DNA from 2 places in the Pseudomonas sp. DY-1 genome. Region 2 is predicted to be linked to the other one. Evidence: predicted binding sites of a transcription regulator. Region 2 holds the regulator's gene; the other holds the start of a gene.

Region 1 (7,061 bases), 1.3 Mb from region 2:
CTCCAGCACCTTGCGCTCGAACTCCGGCAGTTCATCGAGGAACAGCACGCCCTGATGCGCCAGGGTGATTTCGCCCGGCTTCGGCCGACTACCACCACCTACCAGCGCGGCACCGGAGGCGCTGTGATGGGGCTGGCGGAAGGGGCGTTGCGGCCAGCTCGTCAGCGGTGCATGGCTGGCAACCGAGTGGATGGCCGCCACTTCCAGGGCCTCATGCTCTTCCAGCGGTGGCAGCAGACCAGGCAGGCGACTGGCCAGCAAGGTCTTGCCGGTGCCGGGCGGCCCGCAAAGCAACAGGTTGTGCGACCCAGCCGCAGCGACCAGGAGGGCGCGCTTTGCTGCGACCTGGCCCTGGACTTCGGCGAGGTCGGGGTAGGGCGGGCGCTCGTCCATCAGGCCCTGGGCCTGGTAGAAGGGCAGTGGGGTATGGCCGGCAAAGTGCGCGGTCAGCTCCAGCAAGTGCGAGGCGGCCAGCACCTTGAGACCGCCGGCCAGGCTGGCTTCTTCGGCATTATCCCGTGGCACCACCAGGGTCCGCCCGGCGGCGCGAGCGGCGAGCGCGGCGGGGAGTACACCCTGCACAGATCGCAGCGAGCCGGAAAGCGCCAGTTCACCCAGGCATTCCACCTCATCCAGGGCACCGGCCGGCAATTGGCCGCTGGCCGCGAGCACGCCAAGGGCAATGGCGAGGTCGAAGCGGCCGCCATCTTTCGGCAGATCTGCCGGAGCGAGGTTGAGGGTGATGCGTCGGGGAGGGAAATCGAACCCGCTGTTCTGGATCGCGCTGCGGACGCGGTCCTTGCTTTCCTTCACGGCGGTTTCCGGAAGGCCAACCAGGGCCAGGGACGGCAGGCCGTTGGCGAGGTGCGCTTCGACGGTCACGGCAGGGGCTTCGACGCCAACCTGCGCGCGACTGTGGACGATGGCCAGGGACATTGATCACTCCTTGATCGGTCCGCCGGGCCGGAGTGGGATCACTCCGCCGACGGCGGGTTCAGCTTGGCATCCAGTTCCGCGACCTTGGCTTCCAGGGCCTCCAGGCGCGCGCGGGTGCGGGCGAGTACCACCATCTGGCTGTCGAATTCGTCGCGGGTGACCAGGTCGAGTTTGCCGAAGGCGCTCTGGAGCAGGACCTTGAACTGGGCCTCGATTTCGGCACGGGGCAACGGGCTGTCGCTGCTGAACAGGCGCGAGGCAGTGGCGGCGAGGGTATCGAGCAGGGCTTTGGGCGGCAGCATGGCGGTATCCGTAAGTGAATGAGCGGGAGTCTATCACGGTGCTCTCTGGGGCCGTGCCGGCAGTGCCCGGTGCCCAATTATTGAGCAATGGGCTGGAGCGCTGCGCACTGCTTTGGTGCGATGCGCGCGCGATCGGGCCTTCTGAAATGCGGCATCCGGCCAGTATCTGATTGAAAACAGGCACTTTGTCTGGAGCTGGCAAGAATTCTGCTTGGAGCTGAACGACGCATGCACCGATGCAGTTCCGGTGCACCGGGCGAGGCGGGGGAGTGTTTCGCCAGAAGCGGTTGGTTTGTGTCGGAGTGCCGAGCCAGGGCGGGCCGACGCGTTACAAAAGCCAGACACTGCGCTTAGACTTGAGCCGGGTTCGCGTTTTTCCTGGGGCAAGTCAACCAAAACACGGGAGAGAGTTTCATGAAGCTAGTCACCGCCATCATCAAGCCTTTCAAGCTCGACGACGTGCGTGAGTCGTTGTCCGAGATCGGCGTGCAGGGCATCACTGTCACCGAGGTCAAGGGCTTCGGGCGGCAAAAGGGCCACACCGAGCTTTATCGTGGCGCCGAGTACGTTGTCGATTTCCTGCCGAAGGTGAAGATCGATGTGGCCATCGCCGACGATCAGCTCGATCGCGTGATCGAGGCCATTACCAAGGCAGCCAACACCGGCAAGATCGGTGACGGCAAGATCTTCGTCGTCAATCTGGAACAGGCCATCCGTATCCGTACCGGCGAAACCGGCACAGACGCGATCTAAGCCGCCGAACCCCAACGCCCCAGGAGAAAACAACATGACTCTGCGTAAAGCCGCAGGGCTAGGAGCCCTTTTGTCCCTCGTTACCCCCGGCCTGGCCATGGCCGCCGACGAGGTCGTGCTGAACAGTGGTGACACGGCGTGGATGATCGTCGCTACTGCGCTGGTGCTGTTCATGACCATCCCCGGCCTGGCGCTGTTCTATGGCGGCATGGTTCGCTCCAAGAACGTTCTGTCGGTGATGATGCAGTGCTTCGCCATCACCGGCCTGATCAGCATCCTCTGGGTGGTCTACGGCTACAGCCTGGCCTTCGACACTACCGGCATGGAACAGGGGGTGATCAACTTCAACTCCTTCGTGGGCGGCCTGTCCAAGGCGTTCCTCAGCGGCCTGAACACCAGCAGCCTGGTGTACGCGATTCCTGAGAGCGTGTTCATCACCTTCCAGATGACCTTTGCCATCATCACCCCGGCCCTGATCGTGGGTGCCTTTGCCGAGCGCATGAAGTTCTCCGCCATGCTGATCTTCATGGCTGTCTGGTTCACCCTGGTCTATGCCCCGATCGCCCACATGGTGTGGAGCGGCAACGGCGGCCTGATGTGGGACTGGGGCGTGCTGGACTTCGCCGGTGGCACCGTGGTGCACATCAACGCCGGTGTCGCAGGTCTTGTAGCCTGCCTGGTACTGGGCAAGCGCAAAGGCTACCCGACTACTCCGATGGCTCCGCACAACCTGGGCTATACCCTGCTCGGCGCCGCCATGCTCTGGGTGGGCTGGTTCGGTTTCAACGCTGGTTCCGCGGTTGCGGCCAATGGCACGGCTGGCATGGCCATGCTGGTTACCCAGATCGCCACTGCCGCCGCCGCCCTGGGCTGGATGTTCGCCGAGTGGCTGACCCACGGTAAGCCGAGCGCACTGGGTATCGCTTCCGGTGTGGTCGCCGGTCTGGTTGCCATTACTCCGGCCGCTGGCACCGTCGGCCCGATGGGCGCCTTGATCATCGGTCTGGTTGCCGGCGTGGTCTGCTACTTCTGCGCTACCAGCCTGAAGCGCAAGCTGGGCTACGACGACTCCCTGGACGCTTTCGGTGTGCACGGCATCGGCGGTATCGTTGGCGCACTGCTGACTGGCGTGTTCGCGGCACCGGCCCTGGGTGGTTTCGGCACCGTGGAAAACATCGGCGCCCAGCTGCTCATCCAGTTCGAGGGTGTGGCCTTCACCGTCGTCTACACCGGTATCGTGACCTTCGTGATCCTGAAAGTGCTGGACGTGGTCATGGGCCTGCGTGTCAACGAAGAGGAAGAGACCGTCGGCCTCGACCTGGCTCAGCACAACGAGCGCGGCTACAACCTCTGATCCGATCGATTTCCCCGTTCGGCGGTTGCCGGCGGGGTCGTCGACAGGAAAGCCAAAAAGGGCGCCGCAAGGCGCCCTTTGTTTTTTTTTCGGCCGCGCTAGAATGCCCGCCGTACGAGCCGCAACAGGTATTTGCGCATGTGGCAGCAGACCCTGATCACCTTGCATCCGAGGCCGCGTGGTTTCCATCTGATTACCGAGGAAATCCTGGCGGCGTTGCCGGAACTGAGGCGCTACCGATTGGGTCTGTTGCACCTCTGGCTGCAACATACTTCGGCTTCCCTGACGGTGAACGAGAATGCCGACCCCGCGGTAAGGCGGGATTTCGAGCGATTCTTCAATCGCCTGGTGCCGCAGGGCGAAAGCGGCTATGAACATGACTATGAAGGGCCGGACGACTTGCCCGCGCATTTCAAGGGCAGTCTCCTCGGCTGTCAGCTGAGTTTGCCGGTCCGAGACGGGCAACTGGCGATGGGCACCTGGCAAGGTGTCTACCTGGGTGAGCACCGCGACCAGGGCGGCGTGCGCCGGGTGTTGGCGACCTTGCATGGCGAGGCGTCCTGAATTTTTTCCGGCAGCGTTAGAAAGCTGGCGCAGCTGGGCTATAACTAACCTGCTTTGGCAAGGCATGAGGTAGAACATGAGCGACGAAGAACTGGAACAAGACGAGCTGGAAGCGGCCGACGAGGACGACGGCGAAGAGCTGGCTGCAGCCGATGATGGTGAAAGCGACGACGATGGCGAGGCCCCTGCCCCCTCCGGGAAGAAGGCGAAGGCTGCGGTCGAAGTCGAAGAGTTGCCCAGCATCGAAGCCAAGCAGAAAGAGCGCGATGCCCTGGCCAGGGCTATGGAAGAATTCCTGGCCCGTGGTGGCAAGGTGCAGGAGGTCGAACCCAATGTGGTTGCCGACCCGCCGAAGAAGCCGGACAGCAAGTACGGCAGCCGCCCCATTTGAGGCTGGCACCCGTCGAAAGAGCCCGCTATTGGCGGGCTTTTTCATGGAGGCGGGAAAGTCTGTGCGAACTCAGGCTCTGCCCATCGTTCGGGGCTGCCGATGCCGTAGGTTGGTATAGAGCGGAGCGAAGCCCAACGATTCCCGGTCGGGCTGCGCGCATGGCGCACCCTGTGAGTCGCTTAGTGCCACTTCGCCCAGCGCGCCAGCACGCCAGGCAATTCTCCCAGGCTGGAAATCTCGGCATCCGGCAGCCTTTCGCCCGTCCAGTCCTTGCCCTGCGGGTTGAACCAGATGGCACGCAGGCCGGCGCGGCGGGCGCCTTCGATATCGTCGGCCGGATGGTCGCCGATGTGCACGGCTTCCCCAGCGCTGACACCGCCGCGCTTGAGCGCTTCGAGGAAGGGCATCGGGTCGGGTTTGCCGATGCCCAGCTCTTCGGCGCAAAGGGCGAACTTGAAATAGTCGGCCAGACCCAGGCGGCGGACGTCGGCATTGCCGTTGGTGATGACGCCCAGGCTGTAGCGAATGGCCAGGCGTTCCAAGGTGGGCACGGTGTCCGGGAAGAAGGTGATGCGGTGACGGGCGTGGAGCATGGCCTGGAAAGCGCCTTCGGCCAGGTCGACGGCATCGTCGGCGGAATAACCGACACCTTCCAGTGCGCGGCGCAGGGTACGGCGGCGCAATTCGCTAAGGCGGTACTTCAGACTGGGCTCTGCGGCCAGGACCTCGCCACGAATGGCCCACAGGTGTTCTACCGGCAGGGTGCCCAGGGCCGGGGTGTGTTCCATCAACCAGTCGCGCATGGCGGTTTCGGCGCCCTCGATCACCGGGCGGTTATCCCAGAGGGTGTCGTCCAGGTCGAAGGTGATCAACTGGATACTCATTCGTCGGCTCCCCGTCGCTTCGCCCTCGGATGGGCCTGGTCGTAGACCGAGGCCAGGTGCTGGAAGTCCAGGTGGGTATAGATCTGGGTGGTGGAGATGTCGGCGTGGCCGAGCAACTCCTGTACTGCCCGCAAGTCTTGGGATGACTCCAGCATATGGCTGGCGAAGGAATGGCGCAGCATGTGCGGATGCAAATGCTGGCCCAGTTCACGAACCCCTGCCTGGCGCACCCTCAGCTGGATGGCGCGCGGTGTCAGGCGCCGCCCCTGTTGGCTGATGAACACTGCGCCGTCACCGGGATTGGCCGCAGCGCGCAGGGGTAGCCATTCCTCCAGCGCCTCTCGCGCCTTGCTGCCCACGGGCAGTTCACGGGTCTTGTTGCCCTTGCCGCGTACCCGAACGAGGCCCGCAGAGAGATCGAGCCCTTCGAGGTCAAGGCCTACCAGTTCGGACAGGCGCAAGCCCGAGGAGTAGAAGAGCTCCAGCATGGCCTGGTCGCGGCGGGCGATGAAATCGTCTTCCACGCCGCCGTCCAGCAGCTGCTGGGCACGGTCGGCGTCCAGTGCGCGGGGAAGACGACGAGCGCCCTTGGGCGCGGCGAGGCCGTTGGCCGGATCGTGACGGCAGCGGCCTTCGCGGATCAGGTACTGATAGAGGCCACGCACGGCCGAGAGCAGGCGCGCCAGGCTACGGCTGGACAGTCCATCCTGATGCAGTCGGGCGACGAAGCTGCGCAGGCTGCGGACATCCAGGTCATTCCAGTTGGCAATGCCGTACTTTTCGCAGAGCGCACGCACCTTGAGCAGGTCGCGGTGGTAGCCGTCCAGTGTGTGGGCCGACACCTGACGCTCGCTGCGCAGGTGGTTCAGGTAGGCGTCCAGGTCGGCATTCATGGGGCTTCCTTGGAATGCGCGGCGGTGGTCTATCTCACCGAGCGCAGGGGGGATGCGAAGCGCGGTAGTACCCGGGCCAGCACTTCGGCGACATAACCGAGGAACAGGGTGCCGAGGGAGCTCTTGTAGTGCTGCGGATCGGGACTGCCGATGGCAAGCACGCCGTGCAGGCCCTGGTGGGTCAGGCTGACCACGGCGGCGGAGCCCACCTGGTCACGTTCTTCGGTGCCGAACAGGAACTCCAGTTCATGGCTGCGCAGCACGCCGCAGATGGTCTTGCCGCCGGCCAGCAGGCCGCCGATGCTCTGGTGGGCTTCGGCGGTGGTGACACTGCGGCCCACCGGCAAGGTGATCTCGCTGAACAGGATGAGGCTGACGAAGGGCACCTGGAACTCGTGGCGCAAGCTGTCTTCCACAGCGCCGACCACTTCCTCGAGGCTGGAGGCGTCGAGCAGGTCGAGCACCAGTCGACGGGTCTTGTCGAACAGTCGGTCGTTCTCCCGGGCCACATCCATCAGCTGCGACAGGCGATGGCGCATCTCGATGTTGCGCTCACGCAGCAGTTTCACCTGGCGCTCCACCAGGGATACGGCGTCGCCTGGCTGGTGGGGGATGCGCATCTCGGGAATCAGTTCCTCGTGCTGGACGAAGAACTCCGGATGGAGGCGCAGGTAAGCTGCCACCGTTTCGGAATCGAGGTGCTGCGGCTGGTCCTGGTGCTGGTCGGTCATAGGCGAACCTGTCCTTCGAATACTCGGACGGCGGGTCCGGTCATCATAACGGGGTGCCCCGGACCGGCCCACTCGATCAAGAGCCTGCCCCCCGGCAATTCGAGTTGTACCGGGGAGTCCATCCAGCCCTGACGGATCGCGGCCACTGCGGCGGCGCAGGCGCCGGTGCCACAGGCCTGGGTTTCCCCGGCACCGCGCTCCCAGACGCGCAGCTTCGCCTGCTTGCGGTCGACGATCTGCAGGAAGCCTACAT
Region 2 (7,061 bases):
CTCGCGGGCTTGAGCTGGGCAGCAATCAGGCGCAGTAGCGTGGTCTTGCCGCAGCCGGAAGGCCCCATGATGCCGGTAACCTTGCCGCGCGGGATACGAATATCGACGTCTTGGAAAATGCTGCGCGCGCCACGATTGAAGGTAACCCCCTTCAACTCGACGGCGTAGGTGTTTTCGGCACTCATCTAGACTCCTTGCGATACAGCCTCCCTGGAAGACGACGCGCCCCAACGCAAGGACACTCCGCTCAGAACGGGCCGAACAGGGCGCGAACTATATCACCGCGGCCTTGCGCCTCCCAAGGCCACGCTAGCGTCTGTTCAGCTTTGCGACAGCTTCGACGCCATTGACGCGTGAGCTAAATCACCTTTATCGCTATAATCGGCGCCTTTTCCCCCGGCCACTGCATGCCCATGAGCCAATCCAGCGATCTCATCAAGTCCGCACAACGCACTATCCAGCTCGAACGCGAGGCGATCGACGCCCTTATGCCACGCATCGACGCAGATTTCGTTCGCGCCTGCGAACTCATCCTGGATTGCAAGGGACGCGTAGTGGTGGTGGGTATGGGCAAGTCCGGACATGTCGGGAACAAGATTGCTGCCACCCTGGCCAGCACCGGCACCCCATCCTTCTTTGTTCACCCGGCCGAGGCCAGCCATGGCGACATGGGCATGATCACCCGTGAAGACGTGGTCCTGGCGCTCTCCAATTCCGGCTCGACTGCCGAAATCGTCACGCTGCTGCCGCTGATCAAGCGCCTGGGAATCACCCTGATCAGCCTCACTGGCAATCCGGACTCGCCCCTGGCCAAAGCCGCAGCTGCGAATCTGGATGCTCGAGTAGGCCAGGAAGCCTGCCCACTAAACCTGGCTCCCACATCGTCCACCACTGCGGCGCTGGTCCTGGGTGACGCTCTGGCCATCGCCCTGTTGGAAGCTCGTGGTTTCACCGCCGAAGACTTCGCCTTCTCTCATCCGGGCGGCGCGCTTGGCCGTCGCCTCCTGCTCAAGGTGGAGAACATCATGCACAGCGGCGAAAGCCTGCCCAGCGTCGCCCGCGGTACGCCGCTGCGCGAAGCCCTGCTGGAAATGACACGCAAGGGCCTGGGCATGACCGCGGTGGTGGAAAGTGACGGCCACCTCGCCGGCATATTCACCGACGGCGACCTGCGCCGCACTTTGGACAAAGGTGTCGATGTGCGCCAGGCCAGCATCGACGACGTCATGACGGTGCACGGCAAGACCGTACGCCCCGACATGCTTGCAGCTGAAGCGCTGAAGATCATGGACGACCACAAGATCAACGTGCTGGTTGTGGTCGATGAAGACGACCGCCCCATCGGCGCCCTGCATATCCATGACATGACCCGCGCCGGAGTGATCTGATGAGCAATGAACTCCTCACTCGTGCCAAGGCCGTTCGCCTGGCCGTGTTCGACGTGGACGGCGTGCTGACCGACGGCCGCCTCTACTTCCTACCCGGCGGCGGAGAATTCAAGACCTTCAACACCCTCGACGGCCAAGGCATCAAGATGCTGATGAATGCTGGCGTGCGCACTGCCATCATCAGCGGCCGCCAGTCGGAGGTTGTCGAGCGTCGCGCACAGAACCTCGGCATACAGCATCTGTTCCAGGGGCGCGAAGACAAACTGGCTGTCCTCGACGGCCTGCTCGCGGAACTGGGGTTGAATTATGATCAGGTCGCCTACCTCGGTGACGACCTTCCCGACCTACCGGTGATTCGCCGTGTCGGCCTGGGCATGGCCGTGGCCAACGCCGATGCTTTCGTCCGCCAGCATGCCCATGGCATCACCCAGGCACGTGGCGGCGAAGGCGCAGCCCGTGAGTTCTGCGAACTCATACTGCGCGCCCAGGGCAGCCTGGAAGCGGCGCAAGCTGCTTATCTCTGAGGTTTTTCATGCCAAAGAACATCCGCCTTGCGCTGATCCTGACCCCGATCGCGGCGCTACTCATCGCTCTGGGGTACTGGAATATCCGTCCCGAAAGCTTCATGGACCGGACAGCAGCCACAGGCAACGACAACGCCATCGATTTCTACGTGGAAAATGGCAAGAGCACCCAGTTCCAGGAAGATGGCAAGCTCCACTACGAAATGACCGCGACCCACCTCGAACATATAAAGGCCACTGATGTCACACTGCTGACCAATCCGGACCTGCTCCTGCATCGCGGCACCGCATACCCCTGGCACGTACAAAGCGAGCGAGGCGAAGTCGGCCCTGAAGGCAAGCAGGTCGAACTGATCGACAAGGTCCGGGTGGCGCGCACCGACGGCAAGGGGCGCCCGACCATCCTGACCACTAGCCGCCTGACCGTGTTCCCTGACGAGGAATATGCGCAGACCCAGCAAGCCGTTAGAATCGACGCGGCCAATGGGGTGACCACGGCACAAGGAATGAAAGCGTACTTGAATGACAGCAGGATGATCCTGCAGTCCAACGTAAGAGGCCAGCATGAGGTTCGTTAAAACCCTCCCCCTGTTGCTCAGCCTGGGTACCGCACTCGGAAGTGCTGCCGCCTGGGCCCTGCCCACGGACCGCGATCAACCGATTCGCGTCCAGGCCGACAGCGCCGAGCTCGATGACAAGCAGGGCGTCGCGGTCTACCGCGGCAACGTCGTGATCACCCAGGGAACCCTGAAGATCACCGGCGATACCGTCACCATTACCCAGGACGCGAATGGCGATGTCGAGGTCTTCACCTCGGTCGGCAAGCCCGCTTACTACGAACAGAAGCCTGCGGTGGACAAGGAAATAGTCAAGGCCTATGGCCTGACCATCCAGTACTTCGCGGCCAACGAGCGCATCATTCTGCTCGACCAGGCCAAGGTGGTTCAGGAAGGCAACACCTTCGAAGGCGAGAAGATCGTCTATGACACCCAGCGCCAGATCGTCAACGCAGGCCGCGCTACCGGCAATAACGTGACCACTCCGCGTCCGCGAATCGACATGGTCATCCAGCCGAAGAAGAAAGAGCAGAAAGCACAGTAATGGCGACTCTCAAAGCCCAGCATCTGGCCAAGAGCTACAAGAGCCGCCAGGTGGTCCGCGATGTCAGCCTGTCGATCGACAGCGGACAAATCGTTGGCCTTCTCGGCCCCAACGGTGCCGGCAAGACCACCTGCTTCTACATGATTGTCGGCTTGGTTCAGGCCGACCAGGGCCGCGTCCTGATCGACCAGCAGGACGTCACCCATCAGCCCATGCATGGCCGCGCCCGTGCGGGCATCGGCTACCTGCCGCAGGAAGCCTCGATCTTCCGCAAGCTCAGCGTGGCGGACAACATCATGGCGATCCTCGAGACCCGCAAGGACCTCGACCGCGCCACGCGCCGCAAGGAGCTGGAAAGCCTGCTGCAGGAGTTCCACATCAGCCACATTCGCGACAGTCTCGGCATGAGCCTGTCAGGCGGTGAGCGCCGTCGGGTGGAAATCGCCCGGGCGCTGGCTACCTCCCCGAAATTCATCCTGCTGGACGAACCGTTCGCCGGCGTGGACCCGATTTCCGTGGGCGATATCAAGCAGATAATCCATCATCTCAAGGCCAAGGGAATCGGTGTGCTCATCACCGACCACAACGTCCGTGAAACGCTGGACATCTGCGAGACCGCCTACATTGTCAGTGACGGACAACTGATTGCCGAGGGTAGTGCGGAAGCCATCCTGGCCAACCAGCTGGTGAAGGAAGTCTATCTGGGCCACGAGTTCCGCCTGTAGCCTCCCGCGACATCTCCTACAAGATGGGTTGCGCGAGCTAGGAAAATCCTTCAAGGTCAGGCATATAATTTGCTTCCTGGTGGCGCTTCGGCGCCCTGTTGTGGATGGCGCGTGAGCGCCGGCGAATCAAGGTGCTAAGCCCTCTGCCATGAAACCATCGCTAGTCCTTAAGATGGGCCAGCAGCTGACGATGACCCCTCAGCTGCAACAGGCCATCCGCCTACTCCAACTCTCCACCCTGGACCTCCAGCAGGAGATCCAGGAAGCACTGGAGTCCAATCCCATGCTTGAGCGGCAGGAGGATGGCGACGATTTCGACACCTCCGACCCGATGGCCGAAGGCGACCAACTGCCTAACACGAGTAGCCAGGAAGCCAGCTTCCAGGAGTCCAGCGTCGAAACCAATGCCGAAGCCATGGAAGATGGCGAATGGCACGAACGCATTCCCAGCGAACTCCCTGTCGATACGGCCTGGGAAGATGTCTACCAGACCAGCGCCAGCAGCCTGCCGAGCAACGATGACGACGAGTGGGATTTCACCTCGCGCACCTCGGTCGGTGAAAGCCTGCAGAGCCACCTGCTCTGGCAGCTGAACCTGGCCCCCATGTCAGACACCGACCGCCTGATTGGTGTCACCCTCATCGACTGCATCAATAACGACGGTTACCTCGAAGAGACGCTGGCAGAGATAGTCGAGGCCTTCGACCCCGAGCTCGGTATCGAGCTGGACGAAGTCGAAGTCGTCCTTCATCGCATCCAACAGTTCGAGCCCGCAGGCATCGGTGCCCGCGACCTGCGCGAATGCCTGATCCTGCAACTTCGCCAGCTGCCTCCGGGCACCCCGTGGCTGACCGAGGCCCAACGTCTGGCTGGTGACTTCCTAGACCTGCTCGGCAGCCGTGACTACAGCCAGTTGATGCGGCGCATGAAGGTCAAGGAAGACGAACTGCGCCAGATCATCGAACTGATTCAGGCCCTGAATCCACGTCCCGGCTCGCAGATCGAAGCCAGCGAACCCGAGTACGTCGTACCCGACGTGATCGTCCGCAAGCACAACGAACGCTGGCTGGTTGAGCTAAACCAGGAAGCCGTACCGCGCCTGCGGGTCAATCCGCACTACGCGGGTTTCGTTCGTCGCGCCGATTCCAGCGCCGACAACACCTTCATGCGCAATCAGCTTCAGGAGGCTCGCTGGTTCATCAAGAGCCTGCAGAGCCGAAACGAGACTCTGATGAAGGTCGCCACCCAGATCGTCGAGCACCAGCGCGGCTTCCTGGAGTATGGCGAAGAGGCGATGAAACCCCTGGTCCTGCATGACATCGCCGAAGCCGTAGGTATGCACGAGTCCACAATCTCGCGCGTGACTACCCAGAAATACATGCACACTCCCCGCGGAATCTACGAGCTGAAGTACTTTTTCTCCAGCCACGTAAGCACCTCGGAAGGCGGTGAATGTTCGTCTACCGCGATCCGCGCAATCATCAAGAAACTGGTCGCAGCGGAAAATCCGAAAAAGCCGTTGAGCGACAGCAAGATCGCTGGTTTACTGGAGGCACAGGGCATTCAAGTGGCCCGTCGCACAGTAGCCAAGTATCGCGAATCCCTTGGGATAGCGCCTTCCAGCGAGCGGAAGCGACTGATGTGACGCGGAAATTGACCCACGCCAAAGTGTTCCGGTGGCAGGCCCGTTAGCCTGTCTCTTATACACGGGCAATAAGGAGAAAGCGGTATGCAAGTCAACATCAGTGGACATCAACTGGATGTGACCGACGCCCTGCGCGATTATGTCGGCGAGAAACTTGGCCGGCTCGAGCGCCACTTCGACAAGATCACCAATGTGCAAGTCATCATGGAGGTCGAGAAACTGAAACAAAAGATCGAAGCCACCTTGCACATCGCCGGCGGGGAGGTCGTGGCCAATGCGGAACATGAAGACATGTACGCCGCCATCGATCTGCTCACCGACAAACTTGACCGCCAACTGATCAAACACAAGGAAAAGCAGTTGAATCGCCAGCAGGGCGCTACGGCCCGCTGACACTCTTCCCCCTCTTATGATTCGACTCGAGCAAATCCTGACCCCCGGCCGTTCCCTGGTGAACGTGCCGGGCGGCAGCAAAAAGCGTGTACTGGAACAGATTGCCAAGCTGGTTTCCCGTGACCTCCCCGACCTCGATAACCAGGATATTTTCGAAAGCCTGGTAGCCCGGGAGAAGCTCGGTTCCACCGGTTTCGGCAACGGCATCGCCATTCCCCACTGTCGCCTCATCGGCTGCATCGCGCCCATAAGCGCCGTGCTGCGCCTTGACGCGCCAGTTGATTTCGACGCCATCGACGGTGCTCCGGTTGACCTGCTGTTTGTCCTGCTGGTCCCGGAAGCTGCCACCGATGAGCACCTTGAATTGCTCCGACAGATAGCCAGCATGCTTGACCGCAGCGATGTGCGCGAGCGTCTGCGCCAGGCTCCCGACAGCACCAGCCTCTACCAGGTAGTGGTGGACGTGCAGAGCGGACGCTAGGGCTTCATCATGCGCCTGATCATCGTCAGCGGCCGCTCCGGGTCGGGCAAGAGCACCGCCCTCGATGTTCTCGAGGACCACGGTTACTACTGTATCGACAACCTTCCTGCCGCCCTGCTTCCCGAGCTGGCCGAGCGGGCACTGTTGCACACCGAACTGCTGCAACCCCAGGTGGCTGTATCCATCGACGCGCGCAACCTGCCCAGTCAGTTGCAACGTTTCCCCGAGCTGCTCGTCGAGGCTCGCAATCGTCACATCAAATGCGACGTGCTTTACCTCGACGCCGAACACGACACTCTTCTCAAACGCTTCTCCGAAACACGCCGGCGCCATCCACTGACCAATGACAATCGCTCCCTGGCCGAAGCCATCCGGGACGAAGAACTGCTGTTGGCACCCATCGCCGATCTCGCCGACCTGAAGATCGACACCACGCATCTCAATCTTTACCAGCTGCGTGACAGCATCAAGCTACGCCTACTCAATCAACCCGAGCCCGGTACGGCCTTCCTGATCGAGTCATTCGGCTTCAAGCGTGGCATGCCTGTGGATGCCGACCTGGTGTTCGATGTGCGCTGCCTGCCCAACCCCTACTGGAAGCCGGAGTTGCGCGACCATTCGGGGCTTGATTCGGTGGTCGAAGAATATCTCGCAGGCCAACCGGATGTGGAGGAGATGTATCAGGATATCCACAGCTATCTGAGTAAATGGCTACCGCGCTTTGCCGCCAGTAACAGGGCCTATGTCACTATTGCCATTGGCTGCACCGGTGGGCACCACCGCTCGGTGTACATTGCCAATCGC

What was found. Region 2 encodes sigma-54, which starts transcription at its own class of promoters, with help from an activator protein. Its sites were predicted from a motif close to ANTGGCATNNANNTTGCTNT; they were not measured.
Region 1: the regulator sigma-54 is predicted to act here: its motif matches at 1,433-1,452, upstream of glnK (P-II family nitrogen regulator).

The regions. Positions count from the first base shown of each region.
Region 1 covers NZ_CP032616.1:4,425,706-4,432,766, forward strand. Annotated here, with positions in the region: gene D6Z43_RS20890 (YifB family Mg chelatase-like AAA ATPase) at 1-936, opposite strand, end outside; gene D6Z43_RS20895 (accessory factor UbiK family protein) at 975-1,238, opposite strand; gene glnK (P-II family nitrogen regulator) at 1,653-1,991, shown strand; gene D6Z43_RS20905 (ammonium transporter) at 2,026-3,345, shown strand; gene D6Z43_RS20910 (secondary thiamine-phosphate synthase enzyme YjbQ) at 3,484-3,909, shown strand; gene sutA (transcriptional regulator SutA) at 3,986-4,300, shown strand; gene D6Z43_RS20920 (HAD family hydrolase) at 4,480-5,184, opposite strand; gene xerC (tyrosine recombinase XerC) at 5,181-6,077, opposite strand; gene D6Z43_RS20930 (DUF484 family protein) at 6,107-6,808, opposite strand; gene dapF (diaminopimelate epimerase) at 6,805-7,061, opposite strand, start outside.
Region 2 covers NZ_CP032616.1:3,111,522-3,118,582, forward strand. Annotated here, with positions in the region: gene D6Z43_RS14675 (ABC transporter ATP-binding protein) at 1-185, opposite strand, end outside; gene D6Z43_RS14680 (KpsF/GutQ family sugar-phosphate isomerase) at 408-1,388, shown strand; gene D6Z43_RS14685 (HAD family hydrolase) at 1,388-1,912, shown strand; gene lptC (LPS export ABC transporter periplasmic protein LptC) at 1,921-2,490, shown strand; gene lptA (lipopolysaccharide transport periplasmic protein LptA) at 2,477-3,013, shown strand; gene lptB (LPS export ABC transporter ATP-binding protein) at 3,013-3,738, shown strand; gene D6Z43_RS14705 (RNA polymerase factor sigma-54) at 3,887-5,383, shown strand; gene hpf (ribosome hibernation-promoting factor, HPF/YfiA family) at 5,468-5,776, shown strand; gene ptsN (PTS IIA-like nitrogen regulatory protein PtsN) at 5,793-6,257, shown strand; gene rapZ (RNase adapter RapZ) at 6,267-7,061, shown strand, end outside.